One region of the Tumebacillus lipolyticus genome, then DNA from elsewhere that is predicted to be linked to it. Evidence: riboswitches for the same ligand, from Rfam matches in the RefSeq annotation. Region 1 holds a riboswitch; each other region holds the start of a gene.

What was found. A riboswitch is a leader RNA that binds a small molecule or an ion and turns the genes downstream of it on or off. The one in region 1 is predicted to bind cyclic di-AMP.
Region 2: another riboswitch for cyclic di-AMP. It lies ahead of ACFSOY_RS08360 (betaine/proline/choline family ABC transporter ATP-binding protein); the one in region 1 lies ahead of ACFSOY_RS16500 (3D domain-containing protein).
Region 3: another riboswitch for cyclic di-AMP. It lies ahead of ACFSOY_RS04120 (C40 family peptidase); the one in region 1 lies ahead of ACFSOY_RS16500 (3D domain-containing protein).
Region 4: another riboswitch for cyclic di-AMP. It lies ahead of ACFSOY_RS07510 (Na-translocating system protein MpsC family protein); the one in region 1 lies ahead of ACFSOY_RS16500 (3D domain-containing protein).

What each region holds. Positions count from the first base shown of each region.
Region 1 covers NZ_JBHUIO010000011.1:60,213-64,420, reverse strand. The annotation lists gene ACFSOY_RS16505 (aminotransferase class I/II-fold pyridoxal phosphate-dependent enzyme) at 127-1,581, shown strand; cyclic di-AMP (ydaO/yuaA leader) riboswitch at 1,774-1,910, shown strand; gene ACFSOY_RS16500 (3D domain-containing protein) at 1,916-2,743, shown strand; gene ACFSOY_RS16495 (glycosyltransferase family 4 protein) at 2,843-3,979, shown strand; gene ACFSOY_RS16490 (hypothetical protein) at 3,976-4,208, shown strand, end outside.
Region 2 covers NZ_JBHUIO010000005.1:636,167-640,374, forward strand. The annotation lists gene ACFSOY_RS08355 (ABC transporter permease) at 1-378, opposite strand, end outside; gene ACFSOY_RS08360 (betaine/proline/choline family ABC transporter ATP-binding protein) at 371-1,516, opposite strand; cyclic di-AMP (ydaO/yuaA leader) riboswitch at 1,676-1,830, opposite strand; gene ACFSOY_RS08365 (YmaF family protein) at 2,294-2,629, shown strand; gene ACFSOY_RS08370 (chorismate mutase) at 3,310-3,597, opposite strand; gene pheA (prephenate dehydratase) at 3,611-4,208, opposite strand, start outside.
Region 3 covers NZ_JBHUIO010000002.1:1,022,321-1,026,528, forward strand. The annotation lists gene yqeH (ribosome biogenesis GTPase YqeH) at 1-287, opposite strand, end outside; gene ACFSOY_RS04110 (YqeG family HAD IIIA-type phosphatase) at 296-811, opposite strand; gene ACFSOY_RS04115 (hypothetical protein) at 1,093-1,227, opposite strand; gene ACFSOY_RS04120 (C40 family peptidase) at 1,492-2,169, opposite strand; cyclic di-AMP (ydaO/yuaA leader) riboswitch at 2,177-2,311, opposite strand; gene ACFSOY_RS04125 (serine hydrolase) at 2,405-3,211, opposite strand; gene ACFSOY_RS04130 (putative motility protein) at 3,354-3,509, shown strand; gene ACFSOY_RS04135 (non-ribosomal peptide synthetase) at 3,636-4,208, opposite strand, start outside.
Region 4 covers NZ_JBHUIO010000005.1:450,944-455,151, forward strand. The annotation lists gene kdpA (potassium-transporting ATPase subunit KdpA) at 1-1,058, opposite strand, end outside; gene ACFSOY_RS07505 (potassium-transporting ATPase subunit F) at 1,117-1,197, opposite strand; gene ACFSOY_RS07510 (Na-translocating system protein MpsC family protein) at 1,611-1,979, opposite strand; cyclic di-AMP (ydaO/yuaA leader) riboswitch at 2,224-2,370, opposite strand; gene ACFSOY_RS07515 (MraY family glycosyltransferase) at 2,470-3,459, opposite strand; gene ACFSOY_RS07520 (hypothetical protein) at 3,868-4,011, shown strand; gene ACFSOY_RS07525 (IreB family regulatory phosphoprotein) at 4,049-4,208, opposite strand, start outside.

The DNA of each region.
Region 1 (4,208 bases):
CGTTTCGAATTGCGAACATATGCTATGCAAAAAGATTTATTGTTATACAAAATCGGCAATGCAATCACAGAAAAAGCGTGCTATAATTGCATTCGTTATCTTTCTAAACGAAAGGGATTGATCGCGATGCAAAATAAAACTCCACTGTTTACGAAGCTCGTCGAGCACGCGAGCCGGAACCCGATTCAGTTCCACATTCCCGCACATAAAAAAGGTTTCGGCATGCCGAGCGAATTCAGCGAGTTCATTGGCCCGAACGCTTTGTCCATAGATTTGATCAACATTGCACCTTTGGACGATCTGCATTCGCCAAAAGGAATTATCAAAGAAGCGCAAGAGCTGGCAGCCCAGGCCTTTGGCGCTGACCACACCTTTTTCTCTGTGCAAGGCACGTCAGGTGCGATCATGACGATGATCATGTCGGTCGTCGGCCCCGGCGAGAAGATCCTCGTGCCGCGCAACGCGCACAAGTCGATCATGGCGGCGATCATCCTCTCCGGCGCACATCCGGTGTTCATGCATCCAGAGGTGGATTCGAACATCGGCATCATGCACGGCATCTCGGTCGACACGGTGCGCGTCACCCTCGACGCCCACCCGGATGCGAAAGGCGTTCTGCTGATCAATCCGACCTATTTTGGCATCTCCTGCGACTTGAAGTCGATCGTCGAGCTCAGCCATCAGCGCGGCGTTCCGGTCATCGTGGACGAAGCGCACGGCGTGCTGTTCCAGTTTCATGAGCAACTGCCGCTCTCGGCGATGCAGGCGGGCGCAGACATGGCGGCGACTTCGGTGCACAAGCTCGGTGGATCGATGACGCAAAGCTCCGTCTTGAACGTTCGCGAAGGGTTCGTCTCGCCGGCGCACGTGCAGGCGGTGCTGTCGATGTTGCACACGACCTCGACTTCCTATCTGTTGCTCGCATCGCTCGATGTGGCGCGCAAGAACATGGCGGTGCACGGACATGAGCTGATCGACAAGGTGATCCGCCTCGCTCAAGGCGCGCGCCGGACGATCAATGAAGAGATCCCCGGCATGTACTGCTTCGGCGAAGAGATTTTGCAGACGTCTGCCACGTTCGCCCACGACCCGCTGAAGCTGAACATCACCGTCAAGGAGCTCGGCGTCACAGGTTGGGAGATCGAGAAGATTCTCCGCACCGATTTTAATATCGAGGTGGAGATGTCAGACCTGTACAACATCCTCTGCATCGTCACGTTTGGCGATACGGAAGAGACGGTCGAAGCGCTGCTCGATGCGCTGCGCCAGATCGCCGCACGCTTCCAGCTGCAAGAAAAGCAAGAGCTCCCAGAGGTGCGCATTCCGTCGATGCCGCTGTTGGCCGTGTCTCCCCGCGATGCTTTCTACAACAAGCGGACCGAGGTGGTGCCGCTGCGCGAGGCGGCAGGTCGCATCATGGCAGAGTCGGTCATGGTCTATCCGCCCGGCATCCCGATCATCATGCCTGGTGAAGTGATCACGCAGGACAACATCGAGTACATCCTTGAAAATGTGAAGGCGGGCCTTCCAGTGCAAGGGCCGGACGATCCGAACATCGAGTGGATCAAGGTGTTAAAATAACGCAAAATTGGACAGGCTGCCCTGCATAAAAAGTTCTCTTCTTCGGAAGGGAACTTTTTCTTGTTGCGAAATTGGGTCGCGCGCATCGCTGTCCCCGCGCGGGATCGAGCAAACATCTGCATATTCTTCCATTCTATTTCCAGCAAACTGCTAGTGAAAAGGATGCATCATCTGCGCTACACTTGCACTCGACCACAAGACAGGCCGAATCCTCAAATCTGATGAGGAGCGGAGGAACCACAACTGGGGTGAACTCGCAACGGTGCGAGCGGGTAACTTCCTTCACCCGAACCCGTCAGCTAACTCCGCAGGCGATGGAAGGAGTGTTTGAAAGATGATGAAGAAGAAAGTGAACTCTCTGAAACGCTTCGCTACAGCAGCGCTCGTCGCTGTCAGCATGTTGACCGTGACGGTCGTGCAGGCGGAAGCGGCCGGGATCACCGATGGAGTGATCGTGCAAAAGGGGCAGACGCTGTCCGAGCTGGCTTCCCAATACGGAACGTCCGTTCAGACTTGGAAAGCGGTCAACCAATTGGACTCCGACCTGATCTATGCAGGTCAAAAGCTACACATTTCCTTTCCTTACAAAGTGACAACTGGCGATCAACTCGGCTATCTTGCCGAACGATACGAAACGACAGTCGAACAGATCCAAAAGATCAACAGCATGCAGAGCGATCTGCTCTATGCGGGTGAGACGATCATCATTCCGGCTGGCATGACCGGCAAGCCGAAAGTTACGGTGCAGCCTGTCACGAAGCCGGCGATCCCGACCCCGGCAGCGCAGGCGCCTGTCGCCAAGCCGAAGCCGCAACCTGTCGCTCCGACCGTCGCGGGCATGGCGTACAGCAAGGCGATCAACATGACGGCGACCGCATACGGTCCGGCCAATGTGATGTCCGAATGGGGCGGCTATACGTACTCGGGAACGAAAGTTCGCCCGGGCGTGATCGCGGTCGATCCGAAGGTGATCCCGCTCGGCACGAAAGTGTATGTGACCGGGTACAACACGCCGTTGCTTCCGGCTGGCGGCTTTGTTGCCACCGCTGAAGACACCGGCGGCGCGATCAAGGGGAACCGCATCGACATCTACATCGAAGGCACCCAAGCGCAGCTCAATCAGTTTGGCATGCAGAACGTAAAGCTGTATGTGCTCAAATAGTTGAAACGATCACCAGCGACCACCTGTCTACCGCGTAGGCAGGTGGTTTTTTGTCGTGCAAATTGGACAGCATGGGAGGAAGAGTGGAGGTGAGTGCGCGTGGGAGAGTTTCATGTGCTACAGGTGTTGCGTCCGATGCAGGGAGGCATGCGTCGGCACGTGCTCGATCTGATCGCAGGCCTCGTGGAAGCGGGGGTGCGCGTGACGGTGGCCTGCCCACCTGAGCTGCGCAGGGAAGCGGAGTTGAGCGGTGTGCCCTGTCTGCCGCTGGAGCTGGTCGATGGCGTTCAGCTGCGCAAAGATGTGCGGGCGATCCGCCAACTGGTTCAACTGATGCGCGAGCAGAGCTTCCAGCTGGTGCATCTGCACGGAGCGAAAGCGGGGTTGGTCGGTCGGCTCGCCTTGTCCCGACTTTCGATCCGCCCACCGGTCATCTATACGGTGCACAATCAGGTGCTGCCACAGGGGGGGATGGTCAAACGAGTGCTCGATCGGGTGGAGCGTCTGCTTGCGGTGGAGACGGACCGAGTGATCACCGTCTCGCATCGGTTGGCCCGCGACGTGCAAATGCAGCATCGCGGGCCCGCTTGGCGTGCGGTGACGATTCACAACGGGGTCGACCCTGTGCCGATGATGTCGCGCGAGCATGCTCGCCAGATTCTCGGCTGCGAAGGAGCAGACCGGTTGGTGATCGGCGCGATCGGCAGGATGGTCGAGGAGAAGGGGATCGCCACGCTGATCGAAGCGTTTGCCCTCTTGCTCACCGGCGGCTGCGATGCGGAGCTGGTGCTGATCGGAGATGGCCCGATGCTGTCCCACTATCAGCAGCAGGCGGGAAAGATCGGCCTTGCCCGCGTGCGCTTTCTCGGCGATGTGCCCCAGGCCGGTCGGCTGTTCTCGGCGGTCGATGTTGTCGTCCAACCGTCCTATGCGGAGGGCTTGGGAATCGTGCCGATCGAAGCGATGCTGGCAGGTTGCCCGGTGATCGCAAGCGATGTGGGTGGCCTGCCCGAGGTGGTCGTGCACGGCGAGACGGGGCTTTTGGTTCGACCGCGGTCGGCGGAGGAGCTGGCAGATGCGATTCGGTCGCTCTTGCAAAATGCAGATCGGCGCGCGCAGCTCGGCGCGGCAGGCAGACGGCGAGCGGAGCTGCACTTTTCCAAACGGGCGATGATCGAAGCGACACTACGCGAATACCGTGAAGTGATCGCCAAGCGGCAAGGTGTGCTCCTATGAGGGTGATCTGGCTGCTGATCGCGCTGTTGCTGCTGCCCTGTTTTGCGCCTGAACAGTCATCGGCCGCGCTGGATCACAAGGTGGTCGTGGTGGTGATCAACGGCCTGTCGCATCGAGCGATGATCGGGGATGAGCTGCCCAACCTCGCGCAGATGCGAGCGATCGGAGCTGTCGGGGTGATGAACCACAACACGCTGGGCGCGAAGTCGGAGGCGAACTCCTACCTGAC
Region 2 (4,208 bases), on a different contig from region 1:
CAACAGCTGAAAGCGCGTCATGCCCATCCCGCGCCCCGCTTCGAGCAAAGATGCATCGACATCGAGGATGCCCGTGTAGGTGTTGCGTAAGATCGGCAGCAGCGCATACGCGACCATCGCGATGATCGCAGGCACCGAGCCGATGCCGAAGATCGGAATCATGAAGCCGAGCAACGCGAGGCTCGGGATGGTCTGCAACACCGAGACGAGGCCGAGCACGACGCCAGCCAGCTTGCGGTAGCGAGTCAACAGCACGCCGAGCGGAACGGCGATCAAAATCGCCCAGAACAGGGCGATCAGCGAAAGCATCATATGCTGCAAGCTCGCGTCTAAAATGTCGGTCCAACGATCAGCAAACGTGGTCAAAATCTCATTCACCACTGGCGACCACCTCCTCCAGATACGGTTTGGCCAACACATCGACCAAGCTCGCGCGCGTCACAAGCCCGACGAGCTTCCCACCATCGGTGACGACCGGCACGTGTCCGAACGGAGCGTCCTGCACCAGCGGAATCGCCTCCGACAGCGCGATCTCCGGTCGCAAAGTAGGAGCATCGCTGCGCATGACATCTTCGAGCGTCAACGACTCCTCTAGATAGCGCTTGTAGATGTCATTCGTGTCGGCGATGCCGTGGTAGCGCCCGTCCTGATCGGCGACGAGCACCGCCGTCACGCGCTTGCGCTGCATCGTCTGCACCGCTTCGGCGAGACCTTTGAACCGGCTCAACTTGACCGGTTGCAGAAGCATCACATCGGCCACGGTGAGCGACAAGTTCGAGGCGAGACGCTTTTCACCGATGAAGCCGCGCACAAAATCATCTGCCGGATGGCGGAGAATCTGGTCAGGAGTGCCCTGCTGGATGACCTGACCGCCTTGCATGATGATGATCTGGTCGGCGATCTTCAGCGCCTCGTCCATGTCGTGCGTGACAAACACGATCGTTTTGTGCAGCTCTTCGTTTAGGCGGATCAGCTCATCTTGCAACTGCTCTCGCGTGATCGGGTCCAATGCGGAAAACGGTTCGTCCATCAGGATGATCGGCGGATTTGCCATCAGCGCACGCGCCACGCCGACGCGCTGTTGCTGCCCTCCGGACAGCTCTGCCGGGAAACGGTCACGATACGAGGCTGCATCAAGCCCGACCAGTTCCAGCAACTGATCAATCTTGGTCAGATCATGACCCTGTCTCCCCTGCGTCAAGCGCGGCACCAACGAGATGTTCTCAGCGATCGTCATGTGCGGAAACAGGCCGATCTGCTGAATGACATACCCGATCTGTCTGCGCAGTTCGGCGCGATCTTGCTTCCGAACGTCCTGTCCGAACACGCGCACCTCTCCTGATGACGACTCGATCAGACGGTTGATCATCTTCATCGTCGTCGTCTTTCCACACCCGGACGGCCCGACGAGCACGACGATGTTTCCCTCTGGGATCGACAGGCTTAAGTTGTCGATCACTACCTTGTCTCCATACGACTTGCTGACATTTTGAAACTCGACTGCATTTCTGTTCACTTCAACAACCCCTCCCAGTGCTAAACAGGCTTGGTAGGGTCTTTAGGCGATTAAAAAAATGCAAAAAGACCCTACCAAAGGCGATAGGGCCTAAAAAAAGGTATGCAAAAAGACCCTATCGTTTCTTGTCGGGTCAATGTGTGTGAAACCTTCATGCAATTGACCCATCTCCACGCTTACGAGGTTAGCTGACGGGCTCGGGAAAGATGGTTCCCTACAAAAGCTCAGCTTTCGCCAAGCATTGATGCGCCCCAAAGGAAATGTGGTTCCCCCGCTTCCCAATTGGTTTATCGGGAATTAAGCAACATTGTTATTATACACGTTTATTATCTTGCAGGCAAACATTTTTTGGATTTTTTTCATCAGTCAGAGTTCATTTAGCTAAAAGAACTTACGATCTAGGGCGTATTTTGGAGCGGGTCGCGCTGTTTGTTTTTGGTTTTGTCGGTCGGAAGGACTTCGAGTTGCAGCCGTTTTCTGGTGCGGTTTTACGCGGCGTGTTTCGTGTGTTGAGTTTCCTGTTGTGCTTCCCATTTAGTTTTGGAATTTGGTTCGATATATGTTGCCGCGGATGAATTCGGAGGCGTGCAAAGCGTTGAGTATGTGTGTCCGCGTACTTTTTTGTTCACCTAAATGCTAATGGATAATTGAAGCAAAAGCCTCATCAGCTTGTGGCGGTGGATATCGTGGGAAGTAGCATCCACTTTGCGGACCAAAAGAGGCCAGCGCCCATATTCTAAAATGAAGGTGAAATGAATTTGGAAAGGAGCCTCTCCCATGTCAATTGGCAAAGATGATGCGGTACGGGGGCGGGTGATCGGACATACGCACGGCTCGGTGGATTATACAGGGTTAGCTGACGGGCATGTCCACCAATGTCTTGATGTGACTCATCCTGCAATCCCAACTCCCGACGGAAGCCACATTCACTACACTGAGGGATATGTGGTATTCGAAGACGGTCACACCCACCACTACCGCGCGTACTCAAGTACGGCTATCCCAGTTGGGAACGGTAGACATGTCCATTACTACGACTTCTATACTTCGGAGGATGATGGTCATCGACATCATGTCAAAGGTGTCGATATGCCAGCACCAGGGGATCGATAGCATAGCAGAGGGGTAGGGCCGCTTATGCATTTCGACTGGTGATCGTATTTCACCGAGTTGGGGAAACGATGCTTGCTGGCGCTCTACCGCTTGCTTTTTTCTGTCAGGCTTTCCTGCCTATTTTATCAGTCTTGATAAGCTTGCAGACGTTCCTTCTACTCCTGTTGAAAGCACATGACTCCAAAGGCATCGATCTCTGGCTGACGTTCTGGACAATTCTGCTGACTATGCCTAGCTGGTGGAGCTTTTGAAAGAAAGGGGCGATCTCCCTTTGGAGATCGCCCCTTTCTTTTACGTGCATGATACTTGTCTGCCTGCTTGCACGGCGCCTTTCAAACCATCAGGACAATATCGGTCCGCGCTTCTCGATGAGCGAAATGGTGAACCGGTGCCAAGTGGACAGCTCAGATTCCCCTTTCCTCCACTCAAGATCCAAATGTCTGTGTGGAATCCATATCATTCGGACCATTTTTTAAGGACGAGATACCGCCGTAGATTTAAACAATATGTTTCGAACGATTGGAGCGCATCGCCCACCGGTAGCAATGTGTGCTTTCACTTTCTCATCGTACCGATGGGGGACTTGTAAGTGCATTTCATTCTAGAGTTTTCGGCAAAGATGATTAAGCATCGTTTCGCCAAATCGCGTGGATCGGCTTGCTCCCCTCGCGTTTTGGTCATCAGATTCTCTTTTCTAATTCTTTCATTTGAAATTGGACGAACTCATGAATCATGCTCCGGTACACCCCTTCAGCGATGATGGGGTCGAGCCCGTAGTGATTCGACAGTTCACGCACTCGTTGAATGATCTCCTCGTTGCGACGGGGCACATTCACTTCCTGCGGCAACTTTTTATACTTGATCGCCTCGCTGACATACTGACTGCGCTCGGCGATCAAACGCACGATTTGATCATCGATTCGGTTGATGCAGTCTCGCACTTCTTCGATGCTTTTGCATTCGATCATGATATCCCTCTCCTCAATCTGTGGTGGTGTTGACTACTTGGTGTACGTAAGCAGGATAGCTACCAAAGCACTGAACATCGCAGCCGAGCGCCTCCACTTCGGCGATCGCCCCCGACAACAATACATCGTCGATCTTCCGCTCTACGTCGAGGATAAAGTGGTAGCTCCCCAATCGCTTTTTCGTGGGTCTCGACTCGATCTTGGTCATGTTGATCGATCGCCAAGCAAAGGCGGCCAGCACTTGGTACAAAGCGCCCGGGTAATCGGATGCTAGCTCGATCACCAAAGTGGTTTTGACCGCGATGGCGTTTGGAGAATGTAACTGTGGGAGGTCGGTCGCGCCGACAAGCACAAACCTCGTCCGGTTGCTCTCATGGTCTTGGATGTCGCTTCGCAACAGCTCGGCCCGATAGATCGAGCGGGCAAAGCTCGGCCCGATCGCCGCCCACGGCTTGTCTGGATCTGACGTAACCCGTTTGACAGCTTCAGCTGTGCTCGGCGTGAACTCGATTTCCGCATGCGGCATGTGCTCGTGCAAAAACGTGCGGCACTGCGAGATCGCTTGCGGGTGCGATAAGATTGTCCGGACTTCTTGCAGCTCTTTGTGAGAC
Region 3 (4,208 bases), on a different contig from region 1:
ACATATCTGTTGATCTCTTTCACCCAAGAGCCGGCGAAATCGAACAGATCGACCACTTTCACGACCAATGCTGGCCGCTTGCCGATGTCGCGAAGAATCTTTTGAAAGCCTGCGTTGTCGAGCGTGACCGGCGCGACATCGCTGTAATGTTTGATCCGATAGCATCGCTGACAAACCGGATATTCTCGTTCGATCACCGAGTTTAACGGGGCATACCCCGGCTGCTCTTTCTCTTCTGTCTGGATGCCAATGCCGCAGCCAGTACAAATCAAATCCATCTCGGACATCTGTTCATTCACTCCCAAGGAATCATTCCGCGGCGGCGCAGGATCGAGAAGGCGATGCGCTCCATCATCCGCAACACTTTCGTGCCGATCCACTCTTTCTCTGCCACCGGCATGACGAGGATCGTATACATGTTCATCCGGTTGCCACCGAGCACGTCGGTGAACAGCTGATCGCCGATCATCACCGTCTCCTCGCGCCGGGTGCCCAGCATGTCGAGCGCGCGCAGAAAAGGAGCGCGCTTCGGCTTGCGCGCACGACCGATAAAGGGGATGTTCAACGGCTTGGAAAACCGCTCCACCCGATGATCTTTGTTGTTCGAAACGATGCACACTTTGATCCCGCGCGTATCGCGCACATGGTCGAGCCATTCGATCAGCTTAGGCGTGGCATCCGGTTCATCCCAGCGAACCAACGTGTTGTCAAGGTCGGTGATGATCGCCTTCACCCCGCGCTGTTCCAGCTGATCGAGATCGATGTCGAAAACCGATTCTACATAGAGATCGGGTATCAATTGAGTCAACATTTTCTTTTCACCTCAAAAGGTATCCGGTTGTACTAGCATTCCTTTCATCTGTAGAGAATATCACAGATGGAAACGTTTCAACAATTTGTTAACACAGTGATCGTGCAGTTCCCTATCGCTTTGCCTTAGGCAATAGTACCATGAAACATCAGGATGTATTACATTATTTTTCCCAAGCCCAAACGGATCGACAAGCGATCAGGAATAGAGACGATCTCGCGCTCCATATGCATAATCAAACCTCTAGGAGCAAAGGAGGGATTCCTGTAGGTCGCATCGATCTAACTGGCAGCGTTCACCTGCTCGATCTGCTGTTGGAAAACCAGATCGCACGCTGCGCAGCAAACCAGCTCAAACGTCGCATAGCGGTAAAAAGGTCGTACATCGTTCGCATCGCAGATCAGTAAGCGCGCCATACATGCGCTTAGATCCTAATGGCACCTACGGCTGGCTGGAACAGTACGAATCGATCTTAGACGAGCATCCTCATCTGGTCGAATGGGAGGAATCATGAGAAATGAAAAAACCTCTGTTCCCGGCTCGAGGGTAGGACAGAGGTTTTTTCGTATGTTTCTTTACTGTTGTATTGATGTAATTAGACAGAAGTAGATAAATTCCTTTTCGACATCTCTGGTAATTTTTGAGGAATCCACACTTTATTGTCAAAGGAATCGATCAGATTAGAGGTATGAACGTGCGCCGATATAGCGCGCGCCCCAATAGCCGCCACTTAGCGTGTCCACCTTCACTCCGTACGTCGAGTCGGCCGAGATAAACTGACCATTGCCGAGATAGATCCCGACATGAGTCGCCCCTGGGCCATACGTGGAGAAAAAGACCAGATCGCCCGCTTTGGGAGAGGTCGTCTGCGTGCCGCCTTTGTACATATCGGTGGAGATGCGCGGCAGATGCACGCCTTGCTGTGCCATCACATAGGAGACATATCCAGAGCAGTCAAAGCCGCTCGGCGTGTTGCCCGCCCATTTGTAAGGCACTCCCACATATTTCATCGCAGTCTCGACCACCTGAGGGGTGGCGGGACGGAGCTTCGCCGCCGCTTGGTCGATCAGCGGACCGGTCGTGGCACCGACCTTACCATTTTGCTCCAATCCGTGAGCAGCCTGAAATTTCTTGACTGCAGTCGCCGTGATCTCCCCATAGTAGCCGGTGTTTTCCGGATAGGAGAAGTATCCGAGCAGTCGCAGATCCTGTTGAAGCTTCGTCACATTCGAACCGGTGGAGCCGATCACGAGCATATGATCCCCATACGCATCCGGCGCCGCTTGAACTGCAGACGCCGCCACTGGAGACGCGATCATGATCATCGCAAGCATGCAAACTCTCAGCTGACGTTTCATAAAATGATTGACCTCCCGCAAGGCCTCCGAGGTTAGTTGACGGGTTCGGGTCGAGAGCAACCCTCCGCCAGATGGCGGTTCACCCCAAAATTCTAAAATATCCCCCGTACTGAAAATTTTTCAGATTCGGCCAAAACTCAACAAAAAAAATTCTATCATACGAATTGTCAGATTTCAATAAAAACAAGAGTGTCATCTCTGACAAAACTGTGATCATGTCTCTGTTTGACACCGATCAGCGAGCGGTCGCCGCATAGAGCAGTCGCCCGATGTCCCCCATCAGCTGATGCGCGTCTTTGCGCTCGGCGATCTCTTTGCCAAAGACGGAGACGGCAAACGTATTGCGCGGGAAATAAAGCAATCCCATATCATGGTCGGTGCCGTTGATCCAGCCGGTCTTATGCGCACACTCCCAGAGCGGTAGTTCACCGATCGGCCCATCCTGTGTCGGCAGTTGGCTGGGCAGACCTTCGTTATGCTTTTGCATCTTCATGATCTTGATCATCTCCGAACAGGCTCGCCAGGAGACCACTTTTCCGGTTGCGATCAGCTTCAACAGCTCGGTCATCTCGCGAGGAGTGATCGTGTTGTAATGTTCAACCTTTGCCGGAATCACCGAAAGCTTGTTATAAAAGCGGCTGTTTTGCAGCCCCCACTCGGCCATCGCCGCCTGAATCGCCTCCGTGCCGATCTGATCGATCAGAACGTTGGTCGCCGTGTTGTCGCTGTCGATGATCATCAGCACCGTGTAATCATAGATCGGCAGTTGCAGGCCGGGGCTTACGTTTTGCAAAAGACCTGAGCCTGGCACCATGTCTTCCGCCCGCAAAGCAAGCGTATCGGAAAAGCTGAATTTGCCTTTCGCAACCTGATCGAATACGGCCGCCATGATCGGTACTTTGATGATGCTCGCCGCGTAAAACCACTCATCCGCTTGCGATTGAAACTCGCTTTGCGATTCGAAATGATAGATCGACACCCCGTACGTTCCCTTCGCGTCATCGATCATCTTTTGCAACGCAGGCTGTAATTCTGTCAGCATTTCCTTCACTCCTCTCCCCTTTTCCTTTCGGCAGCGGAGCGACTTCATCCTGCTTTTGGTCGATCGGTCGCTTTTTGACCGATTTTTGACTAGAGTTCATATGATTCTGTCGATTATACTTATTTCATTGGAGGTGTTTTGCATGGAAGTTTCCAGCGTCTCACAAGCGGTCAATCTGTGGGCTCTGAAACAGGCGATGAACATGGGCCAGTCCCAAGCTCCCGCCCAGCTGCAGATCGTCAACCAACTGGCATCCCTCGACCCGATGCGCGGTCAGATGATCGACATTCGGGTCTGACAGCAGCAGAAAGCCTGTCGCTCTTCAGGAGCGACAGGCTTTCTGCGTTTTCGATACCCTACCATTTGAAAAGGTGTATTCAGACGAGGGGAGTACCCGTATGTCCAGGTTCTCCCACCGCCGACTCTAAGATCTGTTCCTCTGTAGAAGCTCTGCGATGTGCTGCACCTGAGGAGCGCGAATGATCGAATGGTGCGTCGCTCGCACCTCAACCGTTCCGATGTTTGTCAAAACTGCTTCCCACCCGTTGTGCTCCCGCCGCTCTCGACTCATAGAACTGTCTGCCCGAAACAGCATGACCGGTCTGTCATACCCTTTCGGACTGTACCTGCGCAGGGCGCGAAGGTTGGCACGGAAGACGGCGATCCAAGGTTTGATCTGCTCCAGCTTATATTCGGCTGGGATCAACTCCAACTCGGCGAGCTGTTCAAGAAGGAATCGCAAGCGTTCGCCCTCCGTTTGTAACATGTTGTATTGAGCGAGCTTCTCAGAGGAAATCTGTTTGCCGTATCGACTCGCAAGATCGTGTGCAAACATGGCGAGCTCATCCATTTCTGACTTATCTTCTCGCAACTGCGAATCGATCAAGATCACCGACTCCACCTCTTCACCTGCCTGTTCGAGCTGCCTTGCCATCTCGATGGCGACAACCCCGCCGAACGACCACCCGCCAACACAGTACGGACCGTATGGTTGCAC
Region 4 (4,208 bases), on a different contig from region 1:
AGCGTATCGTGCATCGTGTTGACCCCGCCCGTCTCCGAGGCGGTGGTGACGACCGAGTACAGCGCAGATTGCGCCACCCCCAGGCGAACCTCCTTGCCCTCCATGCTCCCATGATCTTGGGCCAGGCCAAGCCCGCTCAAAACGGGGTTGCCCGCATACTCATTGGCCAGTGACACGCCGAGAAACAGCACGAAGATCATCGCCATCGAGACAAACAGCACCCGCCCCTGTTTCGGGTTGCCCACCATCCGACCATAGGTGAACGGAAGCGCGGTGGGGAGCAGCAGCATCAATAGCATTTGGATCGTGTTGCTGAGCGCTCCCGGATTTTCAAACGGGTGTGCCGAGTTGGCCCCAAAGTGTCCGCCGCCGTTGTTGCCGAGCTCTTTGATCGAGAGCAGCGAGGCGACCGGGCCGCGCGCGATCTGCTGTTCAGTACCGCTGAGCGTGTGCGCGGTCACCGGCTGCTCCAATGTCTGCGGAACGCCGAGCAAGAGGAAGAGCAGCGCGGCCACGATGGAGATCGGCAAGAGAATGCGGACGATGCTGCGCACCAGATCGACGAAAAAGTTGCCGAGCGGCTTTCCGGCAAGCCCGCGCATGCAGGCGATCACCACAGCGAGCGCGGTCGCCGGCGCGGTGAACATCATGAAGATGATGCCGATCAGCTGGGACAGATAAGACAGGCCGCTCTCCCCGCTGTAATGTTGCAGGTTGGTGTTGGTCATGAACGAGATCGCCGTGTTAAAAGCTAACGTCGGCTCCATGCTGCCGATCTGACTGGGGTTGAGCGGCAGTGACCCTTGGAAGCGAAACACCAGATAGACCAGCACGATCATCACGGTGTTCAGCAGCACGACTGCACCCGCATACTGCTTCCACGTCTGGTTCTCCATCCGCACACCGCCGATCGCAAACAAGGTGCGCTCGATCGGAGCAAACAGCTTGTCGATCCCGCTCCGCTTTTCCGTATCGAAGGCGCTGGCAACGTAGCGGCCGACCGGGCGTGCCAGCAACAGTGCAGCGAGCAGTGTCAAAATGATAGCTAACAAATCGATCGTCACAAGAATCCCTCCACAATCTTTCCGAAATGTTGATCAAGGTTATTGATATCGATCAAAATTTTTCCGGCCGTACCAAGGCGAAGATCAGATAGCAGATCAGGGCAATCACGATGCCGCCCAACAACCACATCATCTTCCCTCACTCCCTTCCTCGCTCACCTTGCTTGCAAAGCGGAGCAACCACAACATCAACAGCGTAAGTGTCACTATGCTTCCGATCATCAGCGCATCGAGCATGCACGTTCCTCCTCCATCCGTTCTTGGACTTGTGTCGCTTCATCCGTTCTTGCCGCTTGCGGAGAACCGGTCGTCCGAACCGCGCTGGCTCGCACGCCGGTTCTCCGGCAAGAAACAAAAAGACCGGTGCCCCTTCAACGCCTGAAACAGGTTCGAATGATCAGAACCATGTTTCGCTCGTCAAAGTCTGCACCGGTCTACGTAACGCCTGGCAACCGCTCAGCAGTTCCCCTGCATTCTGTCTCCCTGTAGTGAAAAAGACTTCTGCTACCTCGTCGATCTCGGGGTCCGTACGCCCGCCCAGATCTGCTATTTCAGCTTTTTTTCCAGATCGCAATCTAAAATGTACATCTCGACCTGCTCTCCAATTCGCGTGGAGATGTCGCTATGGCTGGAGATCACCTGACATTCTGTGATTCTGGAGATGATCGCTTCCGACTCTTCGCTGTAGTTCTCCCGCAAAATCTGCCGCATCTCTTTGACCAGCCGCTTGCCACGATCCGACTTGACGAGATGCTTCTCCTCATGGGTCAGCACCCCTTTCAGCCGAACGATCACCATGTCGCGAATGATATAGGTCTTGGTCTCTTGCGGTCCCCGGCCTAAGATCTCTCGCTGCAGCTTGATGTACGCCTCGCTGATATCAGACTCCATCTTGTTCTTCGCATTCGGTGCCATTTGATCTTCAATCCCCTTTTTCGGTGAGAATCGCACAAAGAATGGCACAACAAAACCGGTGCTGATCTCAACCTGTAAGTTAGAAAATACAAAGGTCAAAATCTACACCGGTCTACAAATCGCCACGCGAATGCTCGCTTTGCGTCATGTCTCCCTGTGAGACCAACTTATGAAAGACTCCAGTTAAAACGGTGTCTTCTGTTTCAAGGAAACACAAAAAGACCGTTCCAACTAGAAGGTCTTCTGACCCTCCCTGCATTAGCCGACGAAGTTAGCTGACGGGTAGGATGGCAAGGAAGTTCCTCATCCCTCTCGCGCACTGCGAGATTAACCCCAGAAGATCGGGTCCTCCGCTCTTGAAAGTAAGTCCAAGATTAGGCCATGTTTCAGTTGTTGAATCAAATATACTGCCCTCCGAGCACTTTGGCAAGACCTATTTTTGTAAAAAAAGCTCCTTCCCTGAAACTGAGGAAGGAGCGATCCGTACGCATTATCTGTAGTTGACGAGCAGCACGACGATCGAGGCAAGCGAGAAACAGATGCCGAGCAAATACATGACCGATACGGTCTGCACTTGGTTCATGCCGCTGCGCATCAGCGTGTGGTGCGTGTGCGATTTGTCAGCCTGATGCAGCGGTCGACGCTCTTTGATCCGTCTGAACAGCACGAACATCGTGTCGAAGATCGGAACGCCGAGCGCGAGCACCGGCACGATCAGCGAGACGAACGTCGCCGACTTGAACGCGCCGTCGACCGCCAGAGCGGCCAGCGCAAAGCCGAGGAAGGTCGCCCCCGAATCGCCCATGAAGATCCGAGCCGGGTGAAAGTTGTGTTTCAAGAAGGCAAGCGATACGCCGATCAGCGCCACCGCATAGAAAGCGACCGGACCATTGCCCGAAAGGATCGCGATGAAGAGCAAGGTGATCGCCGAGATCGAGGAGATCCCTGCTGCCAGACCGTCCACGCCGTCCAAGAAGTTGAGCATGTTCGTCAGCGCGACGACCCAGAGCACGGTCGCAGCGATCGAGATCCATTCCATGCCGTGGTCAGCAAAAGAATAGTAGGGCAGATCGATCCACGGAATGGTGATCGCTTCCACCTTTACATCAAATCCGACCAAGATTAAAGCTGCCGCAATATGTGTCAACAGTTTCGGCCACGCCGGAAAGTCTTTGCCGCGGGTCTTGTAATAATCGTCGAGCACACCGACCGCAAACAGAAGCAAGCCGCCCAGCGCGATTCCATAAAACGTGTCGTCCACTTCTCCGAAGAACAGTTGAATTAATAATGTGGAGATGATAAATCCAAAATAGATCGCCGCACCGCCGAGCACCGGAATCGGTTCCTTGTGCAGTTTCCGAGGGTTCGGCATGTCTACAAACCCTGTCTTCAACGCCAGCTTGCGCAGATAAGGCACCATAAAGTACACGAGCGCAAACGAGACGATCAAAGTCAGCGTCAGCATTTGTGGGGATTGCATTTTGTTCGTAAGCCTCCCTCTGCGCCACAATCTTGGTGAAGGTAGTGTGCGCAAAAATCCACTTTTATTTCCTGAGAAATTAGATACGCTCGCTATGAAAGGAGCGCCAATGTACAGGCGCTCCTTAAAACGTACTCATTATACCAGAGAACTCTGCAATAACGGAAGTTACTATCGGGTAAAAAGAAACGCAAAGAGACGAATTTCGTCATTTTTCAACATTTCGTCCACATTCTCTTCGATTCTCAATAGATAAGACGATCTGAAATTGGAAAACGTTACAGCGATTTCAACATGCTAAAAGATTCGTGCCGATGTCCCGCTTTCTGTCTGGCAGAATCTGCTGTTCTACTCGATCCGCCTCGCTCATACAATCTAGCAAGTAGAAGAGTAGGAGGTAGTTGATCGATGATCAGCGGAATTCTGTTGTTCCACCTCATCGTCATCCCGGTGGTGTTTCTGCTGGGACGCCTGTCCAATCGCATCGCCTTTGTCCGCGTGAAAGCTGAGGCTCGCCAGAGCCTGCCCAACTTTTTGCGAAAGAAAGACTAACAAAAAGCGTTCCTCACGGTGGAGGAACGCTTTTTGCTTACAGCCCTTTGAGGGCAAAATAGTCGTTTAGGATCTGCTCAACGGCCAGCAGGCGGTCCATCTTCGCCATGGTCGTGCGCGCGTTGTTCGCCGAGGTGATGTAGTTGCTCTCCCCCGTGACGATAAAGCCTGCCAATTGACGCGCCGCATCATAGCCT